Regions from separate parts of the Cupriavidus sp. SK-4 genome, predicted to be linked through region 4. Evidence: predicted binding sites of a transcription regulator. Region 4 holds the regulator's gene; each other region holds the start of a gene.
What was found. The regulator FNR, encoded in region 4, switches genes on or off when oxygen is low (the NO sensors DNR and NnrR bind a similar motif). The targets are predictions, from matches to a motif close to TTGATNNNNATCAA.

Region 1 (3,231 bases), on a different contig from region 4:
GCAAGGTGGCCGCGGGGGTCAGGGCCATGGTGGTGCCCGGGTCTGGCGCGGTCAAGGCCCAGGCCGAGCGCGAGGGCCTGGCCGAGATCCTCACCGCCGCGGGCTTTGAATGGCGGCAACCGGGCTGCTCGATGTGCCTGGCCATGAACGACGACGTGCTCGCCGACGGCGTGCGCTGCGCTTCCACCACCAACCGCAATTTCGAGGGTCGGCAGGGACGCGGTGCCATCACCCACCTGATGAGCCCGGCCATGGCCGCCGCGGCCGCCGTCACCGGCGTCATCACCGACGTCCGCAAGCTGGAGATCACCCATGCCTGAACCCACCTGCATCGCCGGCAAAGGCGCCGCCATCCGCTTTGAGAACCTCGATACCGACCAGATCATCCCCAAGCAGTTCCTGCGCGGGATCGACAAGGCCGGGCTGGCCGAGGGCATTCTCTACGACCACCGCTTCGACGCCAGCGGCGCGCCGCGCGCTGGCTTTGTGCTGAACCGGCCCGAGTACGCCGGCACCAGCATCCTGGTAAGCGGCGCCAATTTCGGCTGCGGCTCCAGCCGCGAGCACGCCGTCTGGGGCCTGCAGCAATTCGGCATCCGCGCCGTGATTGCGCCGAGCTTCGGCGAGATCTTCTATTCGAACGCGATGAACAACCGGCTGCTGCTGGTGATGCTGCCGCGCGAGGTGATCGAGCGGTTGATGAACGACGTGGATGCGGACGCGGGCAACACCATCAGCATCGATGTCGAGGCGATGCGCGTGCGCACGCCCTCCGGCGACTACGCCTTCGAGCTGTCGGCAAGGCACCGCCGCATGTTTATCGAAGGGCTGGACATGATCGGCCTGTCGCTGCGGCAGCGCGGCGAGATCGAGCAGTTCATCCAGCAGTACCGGAGCGCGTTCCCGTGGACAACGAACGTGGCCAGGCGCACGCGCGACCGCTTGGGCGCGACCTGAAGCATGCCCTTGCAAGCGCATCGCCTTCACGGTGCGCTTGCACCATGCCAACCACAAGCATCAACCACCCCACACTTCGTTCCCGCACCACCGCCGCCGTTTGATGCCAGTCAATTCCATGTCGTCAGTGTGTCCGCATGATTTCCACATGACGACATGTGCCCGCCACGCAGGCATGGGCACCGCGAAACAGCTTTCCTCACCGCTGATCCACGGCACCCATGAAAGCAAAAAACTGGCTGTACCCGGCAATCGCGGCATTGCCGCTCTCACTCTGGCTCGGGCTGCCACATGCAGCCACCAAGGCAGAACCGAAGGCGGAACCGAAAGCCGCCATCCCCACCCTCACCGCCGCTGAGTTCGACCACGCCCGGCAGATCTACTTCGAACGCTGCGCCGGCTGCCACGGCGTACTGCGCAAGGGCGCGACCGGCAAGGCGCTGACGCCGGACATCACCCGCGCGCGCGGCACCGAGTACCTGAAGATCTTCATCAAGTACGGCAGCCCCGCCGGCATGCCTAACTGGGGCACCTCGGGCGATCTCTCCGACAAGGAAGTCGACCTGATGGCGCGCTATATCCAGCTCGACCCGCCGACCCCGCCCGAGTACTCGCTGGCCGATATCGAGAAAAGCCGCAAGGACATCCTGCCGGTGGCCCAGCGTCCTACAAAGAAGATGAACCAGTACAACCTGGACAACCTCTTCTCGGTCACGCTGCGCGATGCCGGCGAGGTCGCGCTGATCGACGGCGACAGCAAGCAGATCATCAATATCGTCAAGACCGGCTACGCGGTCCATATCTCGCGCATGTCGGCGTCCGGGCGCTACCTGTACGTGATCGGCCGCGACGCGCGGCTGGACCTGATCGACCTGTGGCTGCCCAAGCCCGATATCGTCGCGGAAGTGAAGGTCGGCATGGAGGCGCGCTCGGTCGAGACCTCCAAGTACAAGGGCTATGAAGACAAGTACGCCGTGGCCGGTTCCTACTGGCCGCCGCAGTACGTGATCATGGAAGGCGACACGCTCAAGCCGCTCAAGGTGGTCTCCACGCGCGGCATGACCGTGGACAACGAATACCACCCCGAGCCGCGCGTGGCGGCCATCGTCGCCAGCCATTTCCATCCGGAGTTCGTGATCAACGCCAAGGAGACCGGCAAGATCCTGATGGTCAACTACTCGGACCTGTCCAACCTGAAGACCACCGCCATCGATTCAGCCAAGTTCCTGCATGACGGCGGCTTCGACGCCACCGGCCGCTACTTCCTGGTGGCCGCCAATGCGTCCGACAAGATCGCCGTGGTCGACACCAAGGAGAACAAGCTGGCCGCCCTGATCAACGTGGGCAAGACCCCGCATCCGGGGCGCGGCGCCAACTTCACGCATCCGAAGTTCGGCCCGGTCTGGACCACCAGCCACCTTGGCGACGAGACCATCAGCCTGATCGGCACCGATCCGGCCGGACACCCGGCGCAGGCGTGGAAGGTGGTGCAGACCATCAAGGGCCAGGGCGGCGGTTCGCTCTTCATCAAGACCCACCCGAAGTCGTCCAACCTGTGGGTCGACACGCCGCTGAACCCTGACGCTAAGCTCAACCAGTCGGTGGCGGTGTTCGACACGCGCAACCTGGAAGCCGGCTACAAGGTGCTGCCGATCGCCGACTGGGCCGACCTGAAGGGCGCGGGCGCCAGGCGCGTGGTGCAGGCCGAGTACAACAAGGCCGGCGACGAGGTCTGGTTCTCGGTCTGGGGCACCAAGGACGGCGAGTCCGCGCTGGTGGTGGTCGACGACAAGACCCGCACGCTCAAGACCGTGATCAAGGACAAGCGCCTGGTCACCCCGACCGGCAAGTTCAACGCCTACAACACGCAGCACGACGTGTACTGAGCCGGCGCCACCATGCGTAATCACATCGCCTGGCGGCGCGCTGCGCTGGCGGGGCTGGCAGCTGCCGTGCTGGGCGCAGCGCCCGCCGCGGCAGCCCAGCCCACCCCTGCCCGGCAGGCGCAGCTGGCGCACTGGCTGCGCGATGACTGCGGCGCCTGCCACGGCATGACGCTGCGCGGCGGGCTGGGCCCGCCGCTGACGCGCGAGGCACTGTCCGGTAAACCGCCCGAGGGCCTGGTCGCCACCGTGCTGTACGGCCGCCCCGGCACCGCGATGCCGCCCTGGCAACCCTTCATGACGCAGGATGAAGCCCAATGGCTGATCGATCGACTGCAGGCCGGCAAGCCACCGGCCGCCTCGCCGCAAGGCAACTGATCCGCGGCCTGGC
Region 2 (3,231 bases), on a different contig from region 4:
AACACGCCTTCGTGCAGCAACTGGCCGATGCCGAGATCCCGGCCGTGCCGGCCATGGTGCTGGCACCGGGCGCGGCCGGCACGCTGCTGCATCACGCCGGCTTCCGTTTCGCGGTATTCCCCCGCTGCGGCGGCCGCGAGCCCGCGCTGGACCGTTCCGACACGCTGACCTGGCTCGGCCGCTTTATCGGCCGCATCCACGCGCTGGGGGCGACGCAGCCCTACCAGGCGCGCCCGGCGCTGGATCTGGAAACCTTCGGCGTTGCCCCGCGTGACTGGCTGCTCGCCAGCGGCTGCATTCCCGCCGAGCTGCTGCCCGCGTGGCAATCGGTGACAGACCTGGCGCTGGACGGCGTGCGCCGCTGCTATGAGCGCGCCGGCGAGGTGCGCCTGCTGCGCACCCACGGCGACTGCCATCGCGGCAACGTGCTGTGGATCGACGAGGACGATGCGCGCGGCGGCACCCACGGCGCGCCGGGCCCGCACTTCGTGGATTTCGACGACAGCCGCATGGCGCCGGCGATCCAGGACATCTGGATGCTGCTCGAGGGCGACCGCGCGGCCATGCAGGACCAGCTGGCCGACATCGTTGCCGGCTATGAGGACTTCGCCGAATTCCAGCCGCGCGAACTGTGGCTGGTGGAAGCGCTGCGCACGCTGCGGCTGCTGCACTACAGCGCCTGGCTGGCCAGCCGCTGGGCCGACCCGGCCTTTCCGGCCGCGTTCCCTTGGTTCGGCACGGCGCGCTACTGGCAGGACCGCATCCTGGAACTGCGCGAACAGGTTGCGCTGATGGACGAAGCGCCCCTGTGGGGCGCCTGAGGTCTACCGGTCGGCGCCGCCAGGGCGCCGGTTTTCCACTGCTTTGCTCAACCCTTCTTTTCCGGCGCCTTGACCAGCAGCACCGGGCACTCGGCCTGCGCCAGCACGCGGCCCGCGACTGAACCGATCACCGCATCGAAGAACGAACCCCGGCCATGCGTGCCCATCACGATGGCCGCGGCGTCGACCGAGCGCGCACAGGCAACGATGCGCTCCGGCGCAAAGCCGTGCAGCGGGTGCCGCTCGAACGGCACCTTGGCTGCGGACAGGATGTCGCAGACCGCCGCCATGGCCTTGTCGCTGGCCTCCTTGTGCCAGTCGTCGATGGTTTCCTTGCTGACAAAGGCGCGCACCTGGCCGCTCACTTCCGGCGCCACATGGACGACATGCACGGTGAAGCCGCTCTGCAGCAGCTTGCCTTCGGCGATAAAACGGGCCGCGGCGTCGCTGAAGGCCGAGCCGTCGGTGGCGAGCACGATATTGGTCATGTTGGGAATCTCCTGAATGGGGGCTGTCGGCAGGCGGTGCGCCATGAGGCGGCACCGCCATCTGGAACCATCATGGCACCTAGTGTCCTGCCAGGACCCGATTTAGATCAAGTCGGATCGGATTTATCCGATCTTGCCGTGCGATAGCCGGCCGGCTGACGGATTCCGTCAATCCGGCTGAAGCATTTGGCCATTGCCCCGTCAATGCGGTGGCGCGTAGCATGCTCCCGAGCCCCGCGGCAGGCATTGGCACGCCCGCGCTGCCGCAGGCACGGCCCATCCCATACCAATTCAATGCAAGCTGTCCCCCGGCCATGGCGCGGGCGGGCGGCGCTTCCGGAGACGACGATCATGAGTGAGCGTGGCAACCTGCTGCCCCTGCGCGGTATCAAGGTAGTGGAATTCGAAGGCATCGGCCCCGGCCCGTTGTGCGGCGCGATGCTGGCCGGCCTGGGCGCCGAGGTCACGCTGGTGACCCGCCCGGTCGCGCCGGATGCCCGCCGCATCCTGCGCGGCCAGGCCGTGCCGCCTGAGATGGAGCTGGAGCACGGCAAGCGCGTGGTGCAACTGAACCTGAAGTCGCCGCAAGACGTGGCCGCCGCGCTGGACCTGGTGGCCGGCGCCGACGCGCTGATCGAGGGGCTGCGCCCGGGCGCGATGGAGCGCCTCGGCCTGGGTCCGAAGGCGTGCCATGCACGCAATCCGCGCCTGGTCTACGGCCGCATGACCGGCTGGGGCCAGACCGGCCCGCTGTCGCAGAGCGCCGGCCACGACCTTAACTACATCGCGCTGACCGGCCTCTTGTCGATGGCCGCGCGCGAAGGCTCACTGCCGATGGTGCCGCCGACCGTGGTGGGCGATGCCACCGGCGCGCTTGGCCTGGCATTCGGCATCACCAGCGCCATCCTGAGCGCGCGCGCCAGCGGCGAGGGCTGCGTGGTGGATGCAGCCATCACCGATATCGTCGCCATGCTGGGCTCGCTGGTGCAGGTGTCGCGCGCGGCCGGCACGCTGGGCGGCCCGCAACCCAGCCCCTTCCACGATTCGCCGTTCTATGACGTCTTCCCTTGTGCCGACGGCCGCGCCATCACGCTGGGCGCGCTTGAGCCGCAGTTCTACCGCGAGCTGCTCGAGCGGCTCGAACTGACCGACATCGACCCCGCCGCTCAGTATGACCGCGCCCAGTGGCCCGCGGTGAAGGCGCGCATTGCCGCGTGCATCGCAGGCAAGCCCAGTACCCACTGGGAGTCGGTGCTGGGCGGCACCGACGTGTGCTTTGCGCGCGTGCTGACCCTGGACGAGGCCGCGCGCCATCCGCACAACCAGGCACGCGGCACGTATCGGCTGTACCAGCAGGGCGAGCGCGAGGTGCCGCGTTCGGCGCCGGCGCCGCGCTTCCTGCCCGCCGGCACGGAATGACCCGGGGCCGCGGCGCCGATGCTGCGGCCTCTCGAGTCTGCCTGATCGGTTCGGCTACCATGCGGCATCCACCCAAACCGGAGACCCATGCCATGGCCGAACCCAGCCAACCTCCCGCCTATACCCCCACGCCGGCCTTCGAGGCCGGTCTTGACGTGCGCACCGAAGTGCTCGGCCCCGAGCACGTCAAGCGCGCGCTGGACGCCGCCGCGCAGCAGGGCGACACCAGCCTGCAGCAACTGGTGACGGAGTTCGCCTGGGGCACGGTCTGGACCCGCGACGGCCTGGACCGCAAGCAGCGCAGCCTGGCCACGGTGTCGATGCTGATTGCGCTGAACCGGCCGCAGGAGCTGGCCGGGCACCTGCGCGGCGCGCTCGCCAACGGCGTTACGCCGCAGGAGCTGCGCGAGCTGATGGTGCACAGCGCGGTCTACTGCGGTTTCCCCGCGGCGCTGGATGCGAGCCGCAAGCTGACGGAAGTCCTTGACGCTGCCAACGGGTAA
Region 3 (3,231 bases), on a different contig from region 4:
TTGTCGAGCTGGGACGGGGCCTGATGGCCAGCAGCGATGGCGGCGGCTACACCCGCTTTGTCGAGCCCGGCGACGTGATGCAGGAACTGGGCGGCGCGGAACCCGACGACGCCTCGCGCCCGCGCGCGCTGCCGCAGATGCCGGCCTATCACCTGGTGCGCGAAGACAAGCTGGGGGTGACGCTGGTCAATATCGGCGTGGGGCCGTCCAACGCCAAGACCATGACCGACCACCTGGCCGTGCTGCGCCCGCATTGCTGGCTGATGGTGGGCCACTGCGGCGGCCTGCGCCGCTCGCAGCAGCTGGGCGACTACGTGCTGGCGCACGCCTATGTGCGCGACGACCACGTGCTCGACCACGACCTGCCGCCGTGGGTGCCGGTGCCGCCGATCGCCGAGATCCAGGTGGCGCTGCAGGAGGCCGTGGCGCGCGTGACCGGGCTGTCCGGCAACGAGATGAAGACCCGCATGCGCACCGGCACGGTAGTCTCGACCGATGACCGCAACTGGGAGCTGAAGTCCAAGTCGCTGTATGCGCGCTTCAACCAGTCGCGCGCGATTGCCATCGATATGGAAAGCGCGGCGGTGGCGGCCAACGGCTTCCGGCTGCGCGTGCCGTATGGCACGTTGCTGTGCGTGTCGGACAAGCCGCTGCATGGCGAGCTCAAGCTGCGCGGCATGGCCAACGCCTTCTATCGCCAGCGTGTCAGCCAGCATATGACCATCGGGCTGGAGGCGATCCGCATCCTGCGTGAGAACGGAGTCGAGCAGCTGCATTCGCGCAAGCTGCGCAGCTTTGATGAGCCGGCGTTCCGGTAGGTCCGCACCCTCGCTCATCCGGAAAAGCAAAAGGCCGGCACCTGATTGGCGCCGGCCTTTTGCATGGCACTGCAGGATCAGAAGCGATACCCCACACCCATGCTGAACAGCCACGGATCCAGGTTCACCTTGGACACCTTGACATCGCCGGCCTTCACGTCGCTCGACAGCCAGATCTTCTTGATGTCGGCGTTCAGGAACCAGTTCTTGGTCAGCTTGTAGTCCATGCCGATCTGCAGCGCGGGACCGACGCTCCAGCTATCGAGCTGCAGCGAGTTGTTGGCGATGTCCGCGCCCCAGATGCGGGTGAAGTTCAGGCCGGCGCCGATATACGGGCGGAAGGTGCCGTTGGGGATGAAGTGGTACTGCACCAGCAGCGTCGGCGGCAGATGCTTGAAGGTGCCGACCTTGTTGCCGTCCAGGTAGACGTCCTGCTTCTGCGGCACGGTCAGCACCAGTTCGGCGGCGATGTTCGGCGTGAAGAAGTAGGTGACGTCGAACTCGGGAATCCACTTGTTGTTGACCGTGATGCGGTCCGACGGGCCGACGCCGCCGACGGGGTCGGAGCTGTTGGCCATGTCGAGATAGGTGCCGCGCAGGCGCACCATCCAGTTGCCCTGTGCATCGTCCGCGGCGGCGGCAGGGGTGGTGAAGGCGCCCAGCATGGCGCAGGCGGCGATGGCGGAACAGGTGACCCGGGTGCGGAGAGAGAGTGTTTTCATGAGGTTCTGCTTGGTCTGGTATCAAATCCGGGCCCAGTTTGGCCGAGCAGGCCGGGCTGGGCTTTGACCCAAAACAAGTAGAAGGGAACGGGCCTGGCTGCGTCGCGCAGGCGCTACAGCGAGGCAGGCGCCGCGGTGCCTGCTGCGCCGACGCTTCTAAACACATGCGGAATTATTCGTGGCGCGGCGCGATGCTGCCCCTTACGCTGTGCGAAAGATCCGAGCACGCATGCAGCGTGTGCGGATCGGCACCGAGCATGTCGTGGGCGTCCGCAAGGGCGTCTTTCCGGGTGTGCCCCGTGGGGGCGGGGCACACCGGTTTTCTTGCGGCGGCTTGCGGTGTCAGGCCTCGGCGGCCTCGGCGGACTGCGGGGCCCGCGCTGCGCCAGAGCCGGCCTGCAGGTGCCGGTTCACGCCCGAGATCACCGCGCGCAGCGAGGCCGTGACCAGGTTGGCGTCGATGCCGGCGCCGAACCCTGTCGGCGAATCGCCCACGCGCACTTCCACGTAGCAGGCCGCGCGCGCATCCGCGCCGGCGGTCATCGCATGCTCGTGGTAGTCCATCACGCGTACCGGCAGGTCCAGCGCATTGACGAAGGCGTCGATGGGCCCGTTGCCGGTGCCGCGCACGCTGCATGGCTTGCCGTCGCGAACCATCCGCACTTCGATCTCCGTGGCACCGCCGCTGTCAGACACCAGCTGGTGCGATACATAGCGCAGCGGCGTTTCCTGCGTCAGGTACTCGCGCCGGAACAGCCCATAAAGATCATCGGCACTCGCCTCGAGCCCGGTGTCGTCGGTCATGGCCTGCACCGCGCGGCTGAATTCGATCTGCAGGCGGCGCGGCATGTAGATGCCATGCACCTGCTCCAGCAGGTAGGCCATGCCGCCCTTGCCGGACTGGCTATTGACGCGGATCACCGCGTCATAGCTGCGGCCCAGGTCGGCCGGGTCGATCGGCAGGTAAGGCACTTCCCAGATGCCGTCCGGCTGCTGCTGCGCAAAGCCCTTGCGGATCGCATCCTGGTGCGAGCCCGAGAACGCGGTGAACACCAGGTCGCCCACATACGGGTGGCGCGGATGCACCGGCAGCTGGTTGCAGTGCTCCACGCACTGGCGCACCGCGTCGATATCGGAGAAGTCCAGTCCGGGCGCCACGCCCTGCGTATAGAGGTTGAGCGCCAGCGTCACCAGGTCGACATTGCCGGTGCGCTCGCCGTTGCCGAGCAGGCAGCCTTCGACGCGGTCCGCGCCCGCCATCAGCGCCAGTTCCGCGGCGGCCACCGCCGTGCCGCGGTCGTTGTGCGGGTGCACTGACAGCGCGATGTGTTCGCGCCGTGCCAGGCGGCGGTGCATCCATTCGATCTGGTCGGCGAACGCGTTGGGCGTGCTGCATTCAACCGTGGTCGGCAGGTTCAGGATCATCGGCCGGTCCGGGCCGGCCTGCCAGGCGGCAGAGACGGCGTCGCTGACTTCCAGCGAGAAGTCGAGCTCGGCCAGGCTGAAAGTCTCGGGCGAATACTCATAGGTCCATGCCGTCTCAGGCATGGCATCGGTCAGCGACTTGATCAGGCGCGTGCCCGAGACCGCGACCTCCTTGATCTCTTCACGCGAGGCATTGAAGACAATGCGCCGCCAGGCCGGCGCGATCGGGTTGTACAGGTGCACCGTGGCCCGCGCTGCGCCGCGCA
Region 4 (3,231 bases):
CGCGCAGATCAGCGCCGTCTCGAGGACGATCTTCGCCTCTTGGGTATTCATGTTGATGGTGTGCAGCCTGTCTTTGCACCTGCTCCCGGACGAATCCGGGGCACCGGAGATTTTGGATACAGCGGTGCGAAAGCCACCGCCATCTCATTGCGCAGCTAGCCGGATACCTGCTGCATCCAAGGCCGTGCGCTTCCCTATCTTTGCATCGAGTTGCCGGGCGTTCCGGCAGGAGATCGTTCGCATGCCGTTATGGGCCGGCCAGCGAACCTCTTGCGTAGCGCATCCGCACATATCGGACGTCACTGTCAGCGAACTGAAGGCCTCGGACGCAAGAAAAACGGGTATCGGGAGCAAGGCCGGCATCGCCAACACCGCAGTGCCAGCCGGACTTTTGAACCAGATCTTTTGAACCGGATGGACTGTGGGGACGGGACGGGCATCGAAAACCTTCCGCTTCCCCTGCCCTGAACGCGCCTTCTGGTATGAAGGCCGCCTGGCGCTGCTCGCCCGCTGCTTACCGCGGCTCATATTACACCGCGCGATACCGCAATGTTGGCGATTGTATGGCATTCCCGCCCCCGCCTGCAACCATCATCCGTTGCCCGGGCGGCGCCGGCGCCTCAGAACACCAGGCAGAATCCATGCTCGGCCAGCGAATGTGGCAGCAGCACCGCTCGCGCAATGCCGAGACCGCCGAACGCCATCACCGCCAGGCCGGCCCCCAGGCGCACGCCGGGACGTCGCGACAGCGTGCGCAAGTAGCCCGACAGGCCGGAAAGCACCAGCAGGTTAGGCAGTGTGCCGAGCCCGAACACGCCCATCACGAGTGCCCCGGACGCCGCGTTGCCCGCCAGCAGCGCCAGCGTAAGCGCCCCATAGACCATGCCGCACGGCACCAGGCCCCACGCCAGGCCCACGCCATAGCGCTGCGCCAGGCCGCCGCGCGCCCGCACAAAGGCCGGCATGCTGCCTGCCAGGCCACCCAGCCGCCGCGCCACCGTGGTGCTGGCGCGCGCCGCCAGCCGCTCCAGCCAGTCGACGGTAAAAGTGTTGCCGCGCAGCAACCGCCAGCCCGACCACAGCAGCATGACGCTCCCCGCGCCAAACAGCCAGCGCTGCACCGGCAGGTAGTCCTGCTTCCACGCCGAGGCACCGACCGCGCCGAGCGCGGCGCCAAGCAGCATATAGGTCGAGATCCGGCCCACGTGCATGGTCAGCAACTCGCCCAGCCAGGCGGCGCGGTTGGGTACCAGACTGATCGTCGCCGTCGCGCCGCGGCGTTGCTCCACGGCCAGTGCCACGCCGCCGCACATGGCGGCGCAGTGGACCCCGCCAAGCAAGGCCAGCAGAAAAACGCTGATCAGCACGCCAAATGTCAATTCTTACTCCCTACCACATCACATCGCACGGTAAAATGTCCTAATCGCGCCCACGCTGCCATTTCTAGCAGGTTCCAATTGCTCACCTCCATTCCCGTTACCGAGATGTCGCCCCGCTGCTCCACCTGTGCCATGGGGCAGCTGTGCCTTCCGGTCGGCATGTCGCAGCAAGACCTCGCCAAGATGGACACGCTGGTGCAGGAACGCATCCGTGTGCACAAGGGTGAAACCCTGTATCGCATGGGCGATCCGCTCACCGCGGTCTATGCCGTGCGCTTTGGCACGCTCAAGACCCACGTCACCACCGAAGACGGCCGCTCGCAGATTACCGGCTTCCACCTGCCCGGCGAAATCGTCGGTCTCGACGGGCTGGGCGAGATGCAGCATGCCTCCGATGCCGCCGCGCTGGAAGATACCGAAGTCTGCGTGGTCCGCATGAGCGAATTGCAGTCCCTCTCGGCAGACCTGCCATCGCTGCAGCAGCAGTTCCTGCGCCTGATGGGCAAGGAAATCACGCACGACCAGCTGATGCTGGTCACGCTGGGCTCAATGCGCGCCGAGGAACGCCTCGCCGCCTTCCTGATCAACCTCTCTGAGCGCCTGTCGGCGCGCGGCTATTCGGCGTCCGAGTTCGTGATGCGCATGAGCCGCGAAGAGATCGGCAGCTACCTGGGCCTGAAGCTCGAAACCGTCAGCCGCCTGTTCTCCCGCTTTGCCGAAGCCGGCCTGATCCAGATTCGCCAGCGCCACGTCAAGCTGGTGGATATCGAAGGCATCAAGCAACTCTACAGCCGCTCCTGCTAGGCGGCCAAGGCGCTGCCAGTGCCGCATCCGGCCATGGCAGCGCAGACTTCACGCCAGTCCGCTCATTCCAGTTCGTCGGTATCGCTGAGCCGCGTCGGCATGGTGTAGAGCGTCAGTCCGCTGGACAACGCGCAGAACACCCAGGCCATCAGGAAGCCGATGGTGTAGACCGATTCGCGGGACGCTTCGATCGGCTGGCCGAAGAAGTTCAGATCACCGGGGTCCACCACCGAAAACACCGTCGCGGTCGCAAAGCCAGCCATCAGGAACGCCGGCCAGAGTACCCACATCAGCCAGCGCAACCTCATGGCTGCCTCGCTGCGGCAGCCTTGGGCGGCGTGGCATCGGCCTTCTCCACCACCAGGCCATGACGCGTTGCACCCTGTACCGGCATGTCCGGATGCGTGGACGCCAGCCAGATCGTCACGCCGCACGCCACCATCGCCACCAGCGGGCCGCTCATCAACAGCCACGGCCACGGCTCCTTCCACCACGGATTGCCTTGCTGACTCATCTTGCCCCCTTTATCTTGACGACTACGTCCGCGCCTGCCTAGTGCCCTGTTCCGCAAATACCTTGCCATGGAATAGGACACTAGCCTCACAAATCGCGCGGAACGATGAAACTGGTGGATTGCCGGATTTCGGCATGCCCCCGCTCCGTGCCTTCGCTCGTCACTGTCACGTTGATCTTGTGCGTGCCCTGCGCCGCGGCCTCGATCGGCACGCGGATCCGGATCGGCAGCAACCGGTTGGACGTCGGCGCCAGCGATTCGGCCTGCTTGTCGTATTCCACCGTCAGGTCCTTCAGCTCGTCGCTGTCGGCGCGCACGCTGATCTGCATCGGCGCTTCGGTCGTGTTGATCAGCTGCAGGCGATAGACGTTCTCGATCCAGCGGCCTTCCACTTCACGGCCCAGCGCACCACGGTCGCGGATGATGTCGACCTTCAGCGGCGTGCGCAGCGCGATCGAAGCCATGAAGCCGGCCAGCAGCACCACCCAGATCACGGAATAGATGATGATGCGCGGACGTAGCAGGCGCTTGCGC

Region 1: a site for FNR is predicted at 1,058-1,071, ahead of CF68_RS22935 (nitrite reductase). Genes of this name have one in related genera too.
Region 2: a site for FNR is predicted at 1,407-1,420, ahead of CF68_RS03765 (universal stress protein). Genes of this name have one in related genera too.
Region 3: a site for FNR is predicted at 1,604-1,617, ahead of CF68_RS12870 (OmpW family protein). Genes of this name have one in related genera too.

The regions. Positions count from the first base shown of each region.
Region 1 covers NZ_JFJW01000102.1:147,315-150,545, forward strand. Annotated here, with positions in the region: gene leuC (3-isopropylmalate dehydratase large subunit) at 1-320, shown strand, start outside; gene leuD (3-isopropylmalate dehydratase small subunit) at 313-957, shown strand; gene CF68_RS22935 (nitrite reductase) at 1,179-2,843, shown strand; gene CF68_RS22940 (cytochrome c) at 2,856-3,218, shown strand; partial or broken gene CF68_RS22945 (cytochrome D1 domain-containing protein) at 3,158-3,231, shown strand, end outside.
Region 2 covers NZ_JFJW01000017.1:25,823-29,053, reverse strand. Annotated here, with positions in the region: gene CF68_RS03770 (serine/threonine protein kinase) at 1-821, shown strand, start outside; gene CF68_RS03765 (universal stress protein) at 869-1,309, opposite strand; gene CF68_RS03760 (CaiB/BaiF CoA-transferase family protein) at 1,661-2,728, shown strand; gene CF68_RS03755 (carboxymuconolactone decarboxylase family protein) at 2,821-3,231, shown strand.
Region 3 covers NZ_JFJW01000061.1:115,800-119,030, forward strand. Annotated here, with positions in the region: gene CF68_RS12865 (AMP nucleosidase) at 1-818, shown strand, start outside; gene CF68_RS12870 (OmpW family protein) at 896-1,540, opposite strand; gene leuA (2-isopropylmalate synthase) at 1,883-3,231, opposite strand, start outside.
Region 4 covers NZ_JFJW01000020.1:68,723-71,953, reverse strand. Annotated here, with positions in the region: gene scpB (SMC-Scp complex subunit ScpB) at 1-51, opposite strand, end outside; gene CF68_RS04745 (sulfite exporter TauE/SafE family protein) at 621-1,379, opposite strand; gene fnr (fumarate/nitrate reduction transcriptional regulator Fnr) at 1,458-2,183, shown strand; gene CF68_RS04735 (hypothetical protein) at 2,246-2,491, opposite strand; gene CF68_RS04730 (membrane protein) at 2,488-2,697, opposite strand; partial or broken gene CF68_RS38030 (4Fe-4S dicluster domain-containing protein) at 2,784-3,231, opposite strand, start outside.